Haloactinospora alba: one gene and its partner. The protein of the gene in region 1 interacts with the protein of each later gene in a pairwise test. Links are inferred from orthologs where the notes say so. Each region holds a gene or a part of one and is shown in the gene's direction. Other genes may lie near its edges.

Evidence for each region.
Region 2: the proteins of FHX37_RS02075 (region 1) and FHX37_RS08795 interact in binary tests that used the Escherichia coli proteins (3 or more experiments, as listed by UniProt). The link is inferred for Haloactinospora alba from one-to-one orthologs.

Annotation. Positions count from the first base shown.
Region 1 is NZ_VFQC01000001.1:440,817-448,906, reverse strand. What follows is about bases 2,913-7,160. They hold FHX37_RS02075 (multifunctional oxoglutarate decarboxylase/oxoglutarate dehydrogenase thiamine pyrophosphate-binding subunit/dihydrolipoyllysine-residue succinyltransferase subunit), read left to right. Parts: upstream 2,913-3,279; coding sequence 3,280-6,960; downstream 6,961-7,160. Other genes in these bases: FHX37_RS02070 (DUF6104 family protein), read left to right, coding at 6,964-7,146. Also shown: FHX37_RS02095 (M16 family metallopeptidase), read right to left, coding at 1-271; FHX37_RS02090 (class I SAM-dependent methyltransferase), read right to left, coding at 393-1,019; FHX37_RS02085 (pyridoxal phosphate-dependent aminotransferase), read right to left, coding at 1,060-2,235; FHX37_RS02080 (BlaI/MecI/CopY family transcriptional regulator), read right to left, coding at 2,306-2,695; FHX37_RS02065 (DUF4097 family beta strand repeat-containing protein), read left to right, coding at 7,331-8,090. UniProt on the Escherichia coli protein: E1 component of the 2-oxoglutarate dehydrogenase (OGDH) complex which catalyzes the decarboxylation of 2-oxoglutarate, the first step in the conversion of 2-oxoglutarate to succinyl-CoA and CO(2).
Region 2 is NZ_VFQC01000001.1:1,951,149-1,957,931, reverse strand. Bases 2,587-5,527 are described here. They hold FHX37_RS08795 (ABC-F family ATP-binding cassette domain-containing protein), read left to right. Parts: upstream 2,587-3,228; coding sequence 3,229-4,827; downstream 4,828-5,527. Other genes in these bases: FHX37_RS08785 (enoyl-CoA hydratase/isomerase family protein), read left to right, coding at 5,310-5,527; FHX37_RS08790 (helix-turn-helix domain-containing protein), read left to right, coding at 4,970-5,206; FHX37_RS08800 (AI-2E family transporter), read left to right, coding at 2,587-2,890. Outside these bases: FHX37_RS08810 (MBL fold metallo-hydrolase), read right to left, coding at 1-401; FHX37_RS08805 (YccF domain-containing protein), read left to right, coding at 1,120-1,527; more of FHX37_RS08800, read left to right, coding at 1,655-2,586; more of FHX37_RS08785, read left to right, coding at 5,528-6,116; FHX37_RS08780 (DEAD/DEAH box helicase), read left to right, coding at 6,451-6,783. UniProt on the Escherichia coli protein: Genetic data indicate it may be involved in ribosome assembly or function.

The DNA of each region.
Region 1 (8,090 bases):
GGTCGGTGGAGGTGGAGGCGTTGATGTCCCCACCGAGCCGTTCGACCGCGTCGAAGTGCTCGCCCTTGGCGACGTTCCCGCTGCCCTGGAACATCAGGTGCTCGAACAGGTGGGCGAACCCGGTCCTGCCCGGCACCTCGTAACGGGAACCGACCCCGTACCAGAGGTTGACCGCCGCCACCTGGCCGGTGTCCGCCGGTGCCGTCACCAGGCGGAGCCCGTTGTCCAGGGTGAACTGGCGCACGTTCCCGCTGGCCGTTTTCGTTGTCACCACTTCATGCACCCCTCATGTTCGGCCGTCGTACGGTTGCCGTTCCCGGTGTCTGAGCCTATGTGGTCGGAGGCGCTCACGTGTACGGTTACCGCAATCGGTACCGGGCCGCGCTCGGCCGTCACGGCAGGCGTCGCAGGACGCGCATCGAGCCGACGGCGCGGGTCTCGGTGAACGCTCCCGAGTCCAGTGCCCGCCGGTAGATGGTGTAGGGCGGGCGCCCGCCGTCGGCGGGGTCGGGGAACACGTCGTGGATGGCCAGGGCACCGCCGGGTGCGACGTGGGGGCTCCAGCCGTCGTAGTCGGCCCGGGCGGCCTCGTCGGTGTGGCCGCCGTCGATGAACACCATGCCCAGCGGGGTGTTCCACAGCCGGGCGACGTCGGCGGATCGGCCGATCACGGCCACCACGTGCTCCTCCAGGTCCGCCGCCGCGATGGTGGCGCGGAACTCGCCCAGCGTGTCGAGCCTGCCCGTCTCCGGGTCGGCCATGGCGGGGTCGTGGTACTCCCAGCCGCGCTGGTGCTCCTCGGAACCGCGGTGGTGGTCCACGGTGACGACGGTGCCGCCGGTGCGGCGGGCGGCCGCCCCCAGGTAAACGGTGGACTTCCCGCAGTAGCTGCCGATCTCCAGTACCGGGCCGAGCGCCGCGTGGTCCCGCGCGGTCTCGTGGAGGACGCGCCCCTCCTCGGGAGGCATGAACCCTTTCGCGGCCTCGGCGATGCGTTCCAGGTCGGCTGGCATGGTCATTGGGGTTTTTCCTTCCCGGTCCGGTCCGTTGCCGGGTCCGTCAGCCGGTGTGGTTGGCGAGCCGTTCCACGGCGGCGTCCAGGACCTCGTCGCGTTTGCAGAACGCGAAACGGACCAGGTGGCGCCCCTCGTCGGGGTTGTCGTAGAGGACCTGCGCGGGGACGGCGGCGACGCCGGCGCTGCGGGGGAGCTCGCGGGCGAACTCGATGCCGTCCGTGTAGCCCAGCGGACGGATGTCGGCCATGAGGAAGTAGGTCCCGTGCGGGCGCAGCACCGTGAAACCGGCGGCGCGCAGCCCCTCGGACAGCCGGTCGCGTTTGCTCTCCAGCGCCTCGCGCTGCTGTCGCACCCACCCGGTCTCCTCCCGCAGCGCGTCGGCGACCGCGAGCTGCAGGGCGCCGTTCGCGGTGAACGTGAGGAACTGGTTGACGGTCTGCATCGCGCGGATGAGGGGACGCGGCCCGGTGGCCCACCCGGTCTTCCACGCGGTGACGGAGAACGTCTTCCCGGCGGAGGAGAGGGAGAGGGTGCGCTCGCGCATGCCGGGGAGACTGGCCAGCGGGGTGTGGGCCACGCCGTCGAAGGTGAGGTGTTCGTAGACCTCGTCGGTGAGGGCGATGAGGTCGTTGCGGCGGCACACGTCGGCGATGGTCTCGAGCTCCGCCGGGGTGAGCACGGTGCCGGTGGGGTTGTGCGGGGTGTTGACGATGACCATCCGGGTCCGGGGGCCGACGGCGGCCCGCAGCTCATCCGGGTCGAACGTGAACCGGTTCCCGTCGGCGGGGTCGGGGCGCAGCGCGACGGGGCGCCGGGTGGCGCCCGCCAGTGCGATGGCACCGGCGTAGGAGTCGTACATGGGTTCGAGCAGCACGACCTCGTCGCCGGGTTCCACCAGCCCGAGCACCGCCGAGGCGATCCCGGCGGTGGCGCCCACGGTGACGTAGACCTCCCCGTCGGGGTCGTAGGAGAGCCCGTGCAGGCGCTGCCGTTCCTCGGCCACGGCGCCGCGGAGCTCGCTCCGCCCCGGGCCGGGCGGGTACTGGTTGACGCCCTCCTGGATCCGCCGGGTGGCGCCGTCCAGCAGGGAACGCGGACCGTCGGTGTCCGGGAAGCCCTGCCCGAGGTTGATGGCGCCGTGGTCGGCGGCCAGCTGGCTCATCTCGGCGAAGATCGTCTCGCCGAACCTGCGCATCCTGGTGACAAGCGGTTCCTCCACGGCAGGCAGCATAGGCTGTCGCCGTGTCGCTGTCGCGTGGCGGGTCCGGTCACGCGCGGCGGTGCCGCCGTCAGCGGGACGCTTCGGGGGGATTGCGCGTGCGCCGCGCCCGGACCTCGTGCAGGACCCGGTTGAGTTGGACCACGTCCTCGTCGCTGATGTTCTCCACGAACCGCAGCATGGTCGTTCCCGGGTCGCCGCAGGAGTGGAAGATCTCGTTCATGAGCCGGGCGTTGTGTTCCTCGCGGGACTCACAGGGCCAGTACAGCCAGGCCCGGCCGGCTTTCTCCCGGTTCAGCACCCCTTTGTGGTGCAGGATGTTGGTCACCGTCATGACGGTCGTGTAGGCGACGTTGCGTCCGTAGACCATGGTGTCGCGCACCTCGCGCACGGTGAGAGGGCTGTCCGCCCTCCAGAGCGCGTCCATGATCGCGGATTCGAGCTCACCGAACTCTTTCACCCTCCCCACCTCCGTTCGGACATATTAGGAGGGGGTGCCAGGATGTGGCTGGAAAATGCGCACACCCGCGCAGATCCGTGCCTGGTGGCGGTTCTGGCCGTGCGTTTCACGGGTGCGCGGGGGGCGGATTCCGTCCGTTCGGTCGGCGCACGACGCCGTTTCCGTGGCGGGGGCGGAGCGGCCGGGTTCGGTCCCGTCCGGCGGGCCCCCGCTTCCGCTGGGCGGGACCGACCGTCCTACCCGGCCGCTTGTGGACTGGGACGCCGCGAGGACACGCGCGGTTCCCGTTCCCGTTGCGCCACCGTCGCGAAACGGTCACATCCGGGAGGGAATCGCCGCAGGTCACAGGGGATTTTTTCCGGACATGGCCTTCGTCGTGTGAATGACTGTTAGGTATCTCCCAGTCGGATCGCGGCACGGACTCCCCATAGACGCCCCCGGACAAGTAGCCTGTGCATTGAGAGCGCTGGCCGGGGTGCGTCCGGACGGCCGCAGAGAGCCGTCGCAGCCGGAGCCGCCCCGCGCAGCGACCATCTCGTCAATATCCATTCACAAGCGAGCTGCGGAAGAGGGCGATCTCCGCCGTGTCGTCTGAGGCGTCTCACCCCTTGACAGATTTCGGCCCTAATGAGTGGTTGGTCGAGGAGCTTTACCAAAAGTATCTGAACGACCCGAACTCGGTTGATAAGGCATGGTGGAATTTCTTCGCCGACTACAAGTCCGGCACGACCACCCAGCCCAACGGCGCGACCGGGAAGTCCCCGGCTAGCTCCGCACCCGCGTCCACAGCCACGTCACAAGGCGAGTCGAAACCGAGCCAGCAGTCCGAGAGCCAGAAACAGCCGGCGTCCGGCTCGGACGGCTCCACCTCCTCCGCTGAGGAGGAGACCGAGGAGGCTCTGAAGGTCCACGAGGAGCGGCTGCGCGGCGCGCCCGCCCGGACCGCCTCCAACATGGAGGCCAGCCTGTCACTGCCGACCGCGACGAGTGTCCGCGCGGTCCCGGTGAAGCTGCTCTTCGACAACCGCATCGTCATCAACAACCACCTGAAGCGCGGCCGGGGCGGGAAGGTCTCCTTCACCCACCTCATCGGCTACGCCATGGTGAAGGCGCTGCAGTCGATGCCGGAGATGAACTACTCCTACGTGGAGGTCGACGGTAAACCGGGCATCGCCAAGCCGGAGCACGTGAACTTCGGCCTGGCCATCGACCTGGAGAAGCCCGACGGCTCCCGGCAGCTGGTGGTGCCCAGCATCAAGACCGCCGACCAGATGGACTTCAAGCAGTTCTGGAGCGGCTACGAGGAGCTGGTCCGCAAGGCCCGGAACAACAAGCTGGGCGTCCCCGACTTCCAGGGGACCACGATCAGCCTGACCAACCCGGGCGGTATCGGCACCGTGCACTCGGTGCCGCGGCTGATGCCGGGGCAGGGCACCATCGTGGGTGTCGGCGCGATGGAGTACCCGGCCGAGTTCCAGGGAGCCTCGGACGAGACCCTGAACCGGCTCGCGGTGAGCAAGGTCATGACGCTGACCTCCACCTACGACCACCGCATCATCCAGGGCGCGCAGTCCGGGGAGTTCCTGCGCAGGATCCACAACCTGCTGCTGGGCGAGGAAGGGTTCTACGACGAGATCTTCCGGTCGCTGCGCATCCCGTACGAGCCGGTGCGGTGGGAACAGGACATCTCGGTCAACCACGACTACGAGCTCGACAAGGCGAGCCGGGTCCAGGAGCTGATCCACGCCTACCGGGTGCGCGGCCACCTCATGGCCGAGACCGACCCGCTGGAGTACAAGCAGCGCCGCCACCCGGACCTGGACGTCCTCGAGCACGGCCTGACCCTGTGGGACCTGGAGCGGGAGTTCCCCACCGGCGGCTTCGGCGGCAAGCAGGTCATGAAGCTGCGGGACGTGCTGGGTGTACTGCGCGACACCTACTGCCGCACCGTGGGCATCGAGTACATGCACATCCAGAGCCCGGAGGAGCGGGAGTGGATCCAGGCCCACGTGGAGCGGGAGCACGAGAGCCCCAGACGTGAGGAGCAGCTGCACATCCTGCGGCGGCTGAACAGCGCCGAGGCCTTCGAGACGTTCCTGCAGACGAAGTACGTGGGGCAGAAGCGGTTCTCCCTGGAGGGCGGAGAGTCCCTGATCCCGCTGCTGGACGGCGTCATCACCAAGGCCGCCGAGTCCAACCTGGACGAGGTCGTGCTGGCGATGGCCCACCGCGGGCGGCTGAACGTCCTCGCCAACATCTGCGGCAAGTCCTACGGCCAGATCTTCGGCGAGTTCGAGGGCAACCTGGACCCGCGCAGCGTGCACGGTTCCGGCGACGTCAAGTACCACCTCGGCACCGAGGGCACCTTCGAGACCGCCAACGGGGAGAGGATCGCGATCTCCCTGGCCGCCAACCCCAGCCACCTGGAGACGGTCAACCCGGTGGCCGAGGGCATCGTGCGCGCCAAGCAGGACATCCTGGACAAGGGGCCGCACGGTTTCACCGTGCTGCCGCTGCTGATCCACGGGGACGCCGCGTTCGCCGGCCAGGGTGTGGTCGCCGAGACCCTGAACCTGTCCCAGCTGCGCGGGTACCGCACCGGCGGCACGGTGCACGTCATCGTGAACAACCAGGTCGGGTTCACCACCTCGCCGGCGGACAGCCGGTCGAGCGTCTACGCCACCGACGTGGCGCGGATGGTGCAGGCTCCGATCTTCCACGTGAACGGTGACGACCCGGAGGCCGTGGTGCGGGTGGCCCAGCTCGCCTTCGCCTACCGGCAGGCGTTCAACAAGGACGTCGTCGTCGACATGGTGTGCTACCGGCGGCGCGGCCACAACGAGGCGGACAACCCGCAGTTCACGCAGCCGCTGATGTACAACGTGATCGACGCGAAGCGCTCCACGCGCAAGCTCTACACCGAGGCGCTGATCGGCCGCGGCGACATCACCGTGGAGGAGGCGGAGAACGCGCTGCGGGACTACCAGACGCAGCTGGAGCGCGCCTTCACCGAGACCCGGGAGGCCGGGAAGAAGCCCGCCGAACCCGGCGCGGTGATCAAGCCGGAGGTGTTCGACGAGGAACGCATCGACCACAGCACGGTGGAGACCGCGATCTCCAGCGAGGCCGTGAAGCGGATCGTGGACACGCAGGTCAACCTGCCCGAGGGCTTCACTCTCCACCCGCGGCTGCAGCCCCAGATGCAGCGGCGGCCCCAGATGGTCGAGGACGACAAGATCGACTTCCCGCTGGGGGAGACACTCGCGTTCGGTTCGCTGCTCATGGAGGAGCACCCCGTGCGGCTGGTCGGCCAGGACAGCCGCCGCGGCACCTTCGGACAGCGCCACGCGGCCCTCGTCGACCGGAACACCGGCGAGGTGCACATCCCGCTGAAACAGTTCGACCAGGGAACGTCCAAGTTCTACACGCACGACTCGCTGCTGAGCGAGTTCGCGGCGTTGGGCTTCGAGTACGGCTACTCCACGGAGCGCCCGGACGCCCTGGTGGCGTGGGAGGCCCAGTACGGCGACTTCGTCAACGGGGCGCAGAACGTCATCGACGAGTACATCAGCGCCAGTGAGCAGAAGTGGGGGCAGCGTTCCAACGTCACCATGCTGCTGCCGCACGGCTACGAGGGCCAGGGCCCGGACCACTCCTCGGCGCGCATCGAGCGGTTCCTCCAGCTGTGCGCCCAGGAGAACATGACGGTCGCCCAACCGACGACGCCGGCGAACTACTTCCACCTGCTGCGGTGGCAGGCGAAGTCGCCGTACCGCCGCCCGCTGGTGGTGTTCACGCCGAAGATGCTGCTGCGGCTGAAGACGGCCACGTCGGCAGTGTCGGAGTTCACCTCCGGGGCGTTCCAGCCGCTCATCCCGGACGAGGCGGGGCTGGAGCCGAAGGACGTCCGCCGGGTGGTGCTGTGCTCGGGCAAGGTGTACTACGACCTGGAGACCGCGCGCCGGAACACCGGTGACACCCAGACCGCCATCATCCGGGTGGAGCGGCTCTACCCGCTGCCGGTCGAGGAGATCCGCCAGCAACTGGCGGCGTACCCCAACGCCGGCGAGGTGCTGTGGGTGCAGGACGAGCCGGCGAACCAGGGGCCGTGGCCGTTCGTGGCCCTGGTCTTCTCCGAGCAGCTGGACCAGCCGTTCACCCGGGTCTCCCGGCCGGCGGGCTCCGCTCCGGCCGCCGGGTCGGGCAAGCGGCACGAGACCGAGCAGCAGGCGCTCATCAACACCGTCTTCCCCCCGGCGGAGTAGGTCATGTACTACACGGACCGCGGTCTGGAGGAACTGGAGAACCGCCGCGGCGAGGAGCAGGTGTCGCTGTCCTGGCTCGCCGACCAGCTGCGCGTGTTCACCGACCTCAATCCGGAGTTCGAGACCGCCGTCGACCGGTTGGCCACGTGGCTGGCCCGGCTGGACGACGAGGACGAGGAGGAGTGACCCGGTGGGGAGGGCGCGCCCTCCCCACCGGAGCGTTTCCGGGTGGTGGCGGCCGCGGGCCGCCACCACCCTTTCGTGTGCGCCCCCGCCCGGCCACCCCAACGAACCTCACGACATATCTTGAAAACCGGCGGCTCGCGACATATCGTGTTTGTTGTCAGCAGGTCGTGTCGAAGGGACTGCGATGGCGCGTTGGACCATCGACCAGCCGGCGACCCGGACGCTCGACGGCATCGTCGCGCTGCGCGTCCGGATCATCGGCGGTCATGTCAACATCCTGCCCACGGATGACCCGGTGACCTTCGAGGTCTCCGACATCACCGGGGAGCCGATCCTCGCCACCCACGAGGCCGGCATCCTCACCATCACCTACGAGGACCTCACCGGGAGCGGTTTCCTGGAGCGGCTGCGCCCGGCGCAGCTGTCCGGGTACAAGGGGGTGCAGCGCCGCTCCGCCACGGTCAACGTGCGGGTACCGCCCGACTGCCCCGTGGAGGTCACCACACTGTCGGCGCCGGTCGTCGCCGCGGGGTTGACCGCCAAGACCCACCTACGCACCGCATCCGGGGACATCACCCTGGACAACATCAACGGTGAGGTGGAGGCCAACACCGTCTCCGGCAGCTTCGCCGGCCGGGACCTGCACGGCATCCTGCGGTTCAACAGCGTGAGCGGCCAGGCCGCGGTGGCGGGCGGCAGGCTGGCGGAGATGTCCGGGAAGACCGCCTCGGGGCAGTTCCTGGCCGATGTCGACCTCGCCGCCTCCTCCCGGGTGCGGCTCGCGTCGGTGTCCGGCGAGGTGGCCCTGCGCGTTCCCGCCGACACCTCGGCCGGTGTCGAACTGCGGTCGGCCACCGGCAACGTGCAGTCCGCGTTCGGTCTGGACCGCAGCTCCCCGCCCGGGCGCACCAACCTCAGTGGGAAAATCGGCGACGGTATCGACC
Region 2 (6,783 bases), 1.5 Mb from region 1 along the record:
CCCGGGTGGAAGACGGCTCCCCCCTCCGTGGCGATACGGAACCCGACGTTGGTGATTACCGGAATGTCGGGGTGGATAACCGCGTGGCGCTCCCCGTACACGTGCACGTCGAAACCGGCTATCCGCAACGCGTCCCCGTGTTCCACCTCGTGGACCCGCGCCCCCAGCTCTTCCAGCCGGGCCGCTATACCCGCGTGCGTGTAGATCTCCAGTTCCGGATTCGCCCGTACGGCAGCGTTCAACTGGTCCATGTCGAAATGATCCGGATGCTCGTGGGTGATGGCGATCGCGTCCGCGCCCACCGCGACCTCTGGTTCGCTGAACCCACCGGGATCGATGACGAGGGTCGCGTCCCCCTTCTCCGCACGTACGCAGGAGTGTCCGTGTTTCGTGATCCGCATGCCGTTCTCCGTTCCATCCTCGGTACGGGCACCCTCCTGTCCCGGTAGCCGATCCGGCGACGGGATGCCGCGTTGCTTGCCTTCGTTCCTGTCAGCACGGCCTGGGCCAGAGCTTCGCCCGGTCCGGGGAGCGCGCCCACTCCGACGGCGCTGCGGGAGCCGAGGAACCCGGGGCCTGTACCGGTCTCCTCCCGTGCGCGGGATGAGACCGCCGAGGACCGCACGACCCTGAGGCAACGACCGTCAGGCCCTGTTGCGGTGGACGCTTCTCCCGGCACGCGGCGCCCCAGCACGCCTGACCGCGTTCTCGCCGTCCCGACGCGGCCAGCCGGTCCGAGCCGGGTACCCAGCGGCGCACGTGACAGCGCGGGGTGCTGCCAACCATGCCACCGCTGTCCCCGAAGCGCGAGAACGCCCCTGCCAACCGCGGTGTGTCGCGGTCGCGGGAGGAGGGAACGCCGCCACCCCGCCCACGGCGCGAGGCCGGATGGCGGTTTTCCGTCGGCGATGGGGGACGAACCGGGAGGATTCCCACTGGGAGGAAAACCGCCGAGCGGCCCCGCGGCCGTACCAGCCCTCCGGAGGACGCCGCCGGCAACAGAGCAGATCCACGGATCCCGGGTGGGAGGGAACGAAACGCGCTCCAGCGCCGTCCGAACCGGAGTAGGGACCGAGAACCCGCGCCCACGGCCGAGAACACTGAACAGGAAGGGCGACTGTGGCCCTGATAAGGCTCGTTTGTAACATTATCTGGCTGCTCGTGGCTGGATTGTGGCTCGCTGTCGGCTACGCGATCGCCGGCATGATCTGTTTCGTTCTGGTGGTGACCATTCCGTTCGGTGTCGCCGCCATGAGAATGGCGAATTACGCGCTCTGGCCGTTCGGGAGGGAGATGGCGAGCAAGAGTGGCTCCGGAAGCGGCAGTACGCTGCTGAATGTCGTCTGGGTGCTCGTCGCGGGATGGTGGCTGGTTGTCGGTCACATCGTCGCCGCGGCCGGCCTCGCCGTGACCGTTATCGGTATCCCCATGGCGTGGGCCACACTGAAGATGATTCCGGTGGCGCTGGCACCGTTCGGAAACGAGATCGTGAGCAGTGAGGACGCTCGTGAGCCATGGCAATTCTGACCGTCCGTGCTGCGGAAGCCAGCGCGGCAGGAACGTGAATCCGTCGACGACGGTGCATCATGGGATTACACGGGAGCACGCACACTGGCAGTTCTGACGTATCCGATCCCAAGGGGCGAATGTGCGGGTGAAGCGGCCGAGCGAATGGCCGTTGGTGAACCGGTGGCGGGCATCGCGCGAGAAGAGCGCTGATCCACCCCCACCGGAGCGTTCTGTCGAACCCGAGCCGGCGCACCACGACGAGGTCGGCACCGTCGACGCGTTGCGTCGGGCGAGCGACATCGCGCTTCGGCTGCTGATCCTCGGTGTGGTCATCGGGCTGTTGCTGTGGGGGATCTCCTACCTGCGCGTGGTGGTCGTTCCCCTCATCCTCGCGGTGTTCATAACCGCGCTCCTGTCCCCGCCGACCAACTGGCTGCGCCGCAGAGGGCTCGGCCGTGGCCTCTCGACAGCCCTCACGTTCGTCGGGGCCCTGCTCGCGTTGGGCGCGGTCGTCACGCTGGTCGTACAGCCCGCCATCTCCGGATTCGGGGGACTGGTCCGCAGCGTCGGCGAAGGGCTGGACTCCATACGGGGGCTCCTCGCCGCTGTCGGACTGGACCCGGACCTGCTCGACCAGACCATCACCAGCGCCGAGGAGGAACTCCGCAGCGTACTGCAGGAGAGGGGCTCGGACATCGTCAGCGGTGTGTGGACCGCCGGCACGGCGGTGCTGGAGGTTCTGGTCGGACTGGTCCTCGTGCTGGTGCTGGCCGTGTACTTCGTCCACTCCGGCGACAGGCTCATGGAGTGGGTCCGGACCCTGTTCCCCTCTCCCTCCCGGCCGGCGCTGAAGGCCGCCGGCGACCTCGCCTACGACGTCATGGGACGCTACGTGCGCGGCGTGGCGCTCGTGGGCCTGATCGACGCGGTCGGCATCGGCGTCTTCCTGATCTTCCTGATCGACCCCGCACTGGCGATTCCGCTGATCGTACTGACATTCGTCGGTGCCTTCCTGCCGGTGGTGGGCGCGTTCCTCACGGGATTACTGGCGGCCCTGGTCGCGTTCGTCACCGAGGGATGGATCGTCGCGGTGCTCGTGGTGGCGGTGGTCCTGGTGGTGCAGCAGCTGGAGAGCCACGTCTTCGCGCCACGCGTTTACGGGCGGGCGCTGGAACTGCCGTCCCCGGTGGTCCTGCTGGTGATCGCGGTGGGAAGCATCATCGCCGGTGTACTCGGGATGTTTTTGGCCACACCGATCGCGGCCGTGGTCGCCGCCCTGTTGCGCAACCGCCCGTTCGCCACCGTTTCCGCTGGTGAGGGTGCCGCCGTCCCCGCCGCGGGTCCAGGGGCCGGCTCCGGCCGGGATCCGGGAGCCGCCTAGGTTCCCGTTCGGTGGAGGCTGTTCGTCGCGAGCGGCGTACTCCAGTGCCGCCCCTGCGCGGCCGCGCAGGGAGGCGGAGCGGGCTCCGTCGACCGACGGGAACGCGGCCGGGCGGTGCTGGGGCGGCACTCAGCGGGACAGGCACCCACCGAACGGGTCCCCAACACCGTGTCGACGAGAGAACGGGGCCGGACGCACCTCCGGCTGGTGCCCCTATCCTGGAGCGAGTGTGCGCGATGCCGGACTGAGCCTCGTTGAGGGCGTTCAGCGCCTGTTCCATCCGCCGAGCTCCTGCCGGATATCTCCGTGCGCACTCTCCCGTGAGAAAGTTTGCCTTCATGCTGATCGCTTCTGATCTTGAACTGCGTGTGGGCTCCCGCCTGCTGCTGGAGTCCGCCTCCTTCCGTGTCAACAACGGTGACCGGATCGGACTGGTAGGCCGTAACGGCGCCGGTAAGACGACCCTGACCAAAGTGCTGGCAGGGGAGGGGACGCCGAGCTCCGGCCAGGTCACCAACAACGGAAGTATCGGGTACCTCCCGCAGGATCCCCGGGCGAGCGACCTCTCGGAGATCGCTCGGGAACGGATCCTCTCCGCGCGCGGTATCGACGAGGCTGTGCGGCAGATGCGGGCCGCCGAGGAGCGGATGGGAAGCGACGATCCCAAAGTGCGCGACCAGGGGTCCCGTGCCTACGCCCACGCCGAGGAACGGTTGCACCTGATGGGTGGTTACGCGGCCGAGGCCGAGGCGGCGTCCATCGCCTCCAGCCTGGGGCTGGAGGAGCGCATCCTCTCCCAACCGTTGGGGACCCTGTCCGGTGGACAGCGCCGCCGCATCGAGCTGGCGCGCATCCTGTTCAGCGGAGCCGACACCCTGCTGCTCGACGAACCGACCAACCACCTCGACGGTGACTCCATCATCTGGCTGCGCGACTTCCTGAAGTCCCACCAGGGTGGGCTGATCGTCATCAGCCACGATGTCGACCTGGTCGAACACGTCGTGAACAAGGTCTTCTACCTGGACGCCAACAGGTGCGTACTGGACATGTACAACATGGGCTGGAAGGCCTACCAGGCCCAGCGGGAGGCCGACGAGCGCAGGCGCAAACGGGAGCAGGACAACGCGGAGAAGCAGGCGTCGGCGCTACGGAAACAGGCCGACCGGTTCCGGGCCAAAGCCACCAAGGCGAGAGCCGCGCACCAGATGGACAACCGCGCCGAACGGCTTCTCAACTCCGTGGAGGGCCAGCGCAGCGCGGACAAGGTCGCCAAACTGCGGTTCCCCGACCCCGCTCCGTGCGGGCGAACACCGCTGACCGCCAAGGGCCTGTCCAAGTCCTACGGCTCCCTGGAGATCTTCTCCGGGGTGGACCTGGCCATCGACCGCGGCAGCAGGGTGGTCATCCTCGGTCTGAACGGCGCCGGCAAGACGACACTGCTGCGCCTCATGGCGGGAGTGGAACAACCCGACACCGGAGAGGTGATACCCGGCCACGGGCTACAGCTCGGCTACTACGCACAGGAGCACGAGACCCTGGACACGGAGCGCTCCGTCCTGGAGAACATGATGGACACCGCTCCCGACCTGCCTGACGTCGAGGCCAGACGCACTCTCGGATCGTTCCTATTCAGCGGTGATGACGTCGAGAAACCCGCGGGGGTGCTCTCGGGCGGGGAGAAGACACGACTGGCCCTGGCCAGACTCGTGGTCTCCAGCGCCAATGTGCTGTTGCTGGACGAACCCACCAACAACCTTGATCCGGCCAGCCGCGAGGAGATCCTCAACGCGCTGCGCAACTACAAGGGCGCGATCGTGCTCGTCACCCACGACGAGGGAGCGGTCGAGGCACTGCAGCCGGAGCGGGTCATCATGCTGCCCGACGGCGGGGAGGACATGTGGAGCCCCGAGTACGCCGAACTCGTGTCGCTCGCCTGAACGGTGGCCGGCCGGGGACCCGGTTTCGGCCCCCGAAGTGTCGTGTCCGAAACCCCGAGGCGCGGTTGTAGTGCCGCGCCCGTCGTGTCCCACCGGTAGCCACAGCCGCGGGCATGGCTGATCATTGGCAGCGACTGTGGCCATGATCACCGACGGAGAGTGGGAGGACGCCGTGTCCGAGTCGCTGCAGAGAGGCGCGCGGGTGACAGGCACTGAACGCTCGGAGCTCGCGACCGAACTCCGGGAGCGCTACGAGCAGGGGGAGAGCATACGCTCGCTGGCCGCGGCCACCGGCCGCTCCTACGGTTTCGTGCGCCGCCTGCTCACCGAGGCCGGTGCAACGCTGCGTGGACGGGGCGGGGTCACCGGCCGTTCGTGACCCGTGCGGTCGCTCCTCCTCCCGTGCCGAGTAGGGTTGGCCCCCGTTCCCGGCCGAACAGACCCGCCGGTTGCGGCGGATAGCCCGAATCGCGGAGGTGCGCATGGCTGACCAGGTGATCACGGACCAGGAGCTGGACGAGGCCGGTCTGCGACTGGAGATCGACGGGGAGATCGCGAGAGTCACCCTGGCCCGCCCGGAGCGTCGCAACGCCATGACAGGGCGCACGTGGAGCGCGTTGGCCAGTATCGGCCAGAACCTCCCCGAGTCCGTCCGAATCGTGGTGCTAGCCGGGGATGGGGCCTCCTTCTCCTCCGGTATCGATCTCACCATGTTCGAACCCGGCGGGCCCGAGGGCGAGAGTTCCCCTCTCGCCAGTGGGAAGGTCCCCGACCCCGCGGAGCTGGACGCGACGATAGCTGGCTACCAGGAGGGTTTCCGTTGGCTGCGCAGGCCGGACCTCGTCTCCATAGCCGCAGTCCACGGCCATGCCATAGGGGCGGGGTTCCAGCTCGCTCTCTCCTGTGACCTGCGCATACTCGCCGACAACGCGCAGCTGTGCATGAAGGAACCAGCGCTGGGGCTCGTCCCCGACCTCACGGGAACCAAACCCCTCGTGGACCTGGTCGGACCGAACCGTGCCCTGGAACTGTGCCTGACCGCCCGCCGGATTCCCGCTACCGAGGCCCGGGAGCTCGGGCTCGCCGAGCTCGTCGTCGGCGGCGACGAGCTGGAGGGCGCCGTATCCGACCTCGCGGCCGCCGTGCTCACTACCCCCGCCGAGGCGGCGCGGGCCACGAAGGAGCTCCTACTGCAGGCACCGGACAACAGCCTGGCGGAGCAGGCGGCGGCTGAGCGGCGGGCGCAGATCGGTCGCCTCACCGACCTCGCCCGGCAGCAGTCCGCGTAGTACCCGGGCCGGCCGAGGGCGGTCGGGTCGCAAGTCGTGTCCGGGACGGACGGCTTCCGGGGAGCCGGTTGACCGGGGCCGGCCCACCGAGGAGGTACGAATCACCCCGGAAGAACGGTTCCCGCTGTGTCTGCCGGCACGGGCTCTCTAGTACCCTACTGGAGGCGGTCTCACCCGTACTGCGCGCACCCGGCGCGCCGGACCGCCCAGCGCCGGAGGAAGCTCCAGGAGCCCTCCGTGCCGCGTTTCCCGGCGCGTTTTGTGTGATTGCGGCCGTGCAGCCGCGGGGCCTTCCTCGAAACGCTGCCGCTCTACGAGGAAGGTTTTACGTCACGTGACGGAAGCGAACAATGCCGCAGACCCGGTCTTCTCCGACCTTGGGCTGCCGGAATCGATCACCGACATACTCACCCGCAACGGCGTCACCAGCCCGTTCCCGATCCAGACAGCGACCATCCCCGCGGCACTCGCCGGTCGCGACGTCCTCGGCTGCGGCCGTACCGGATCGGGAAAGACCCTGGCCTTCGGTCTTCCGCTGCTGATACGGGCCAGCGAGCGCCGTGCCGCCGCGCGCCGTCCGCGCGGGTTGGTGCTGGTTCCCACCCGTGAGCTCGCGCACCAGTTGCGCGACGCTCTCCTGCCGTACGCCCGCGCTGTCGGCGCGCGT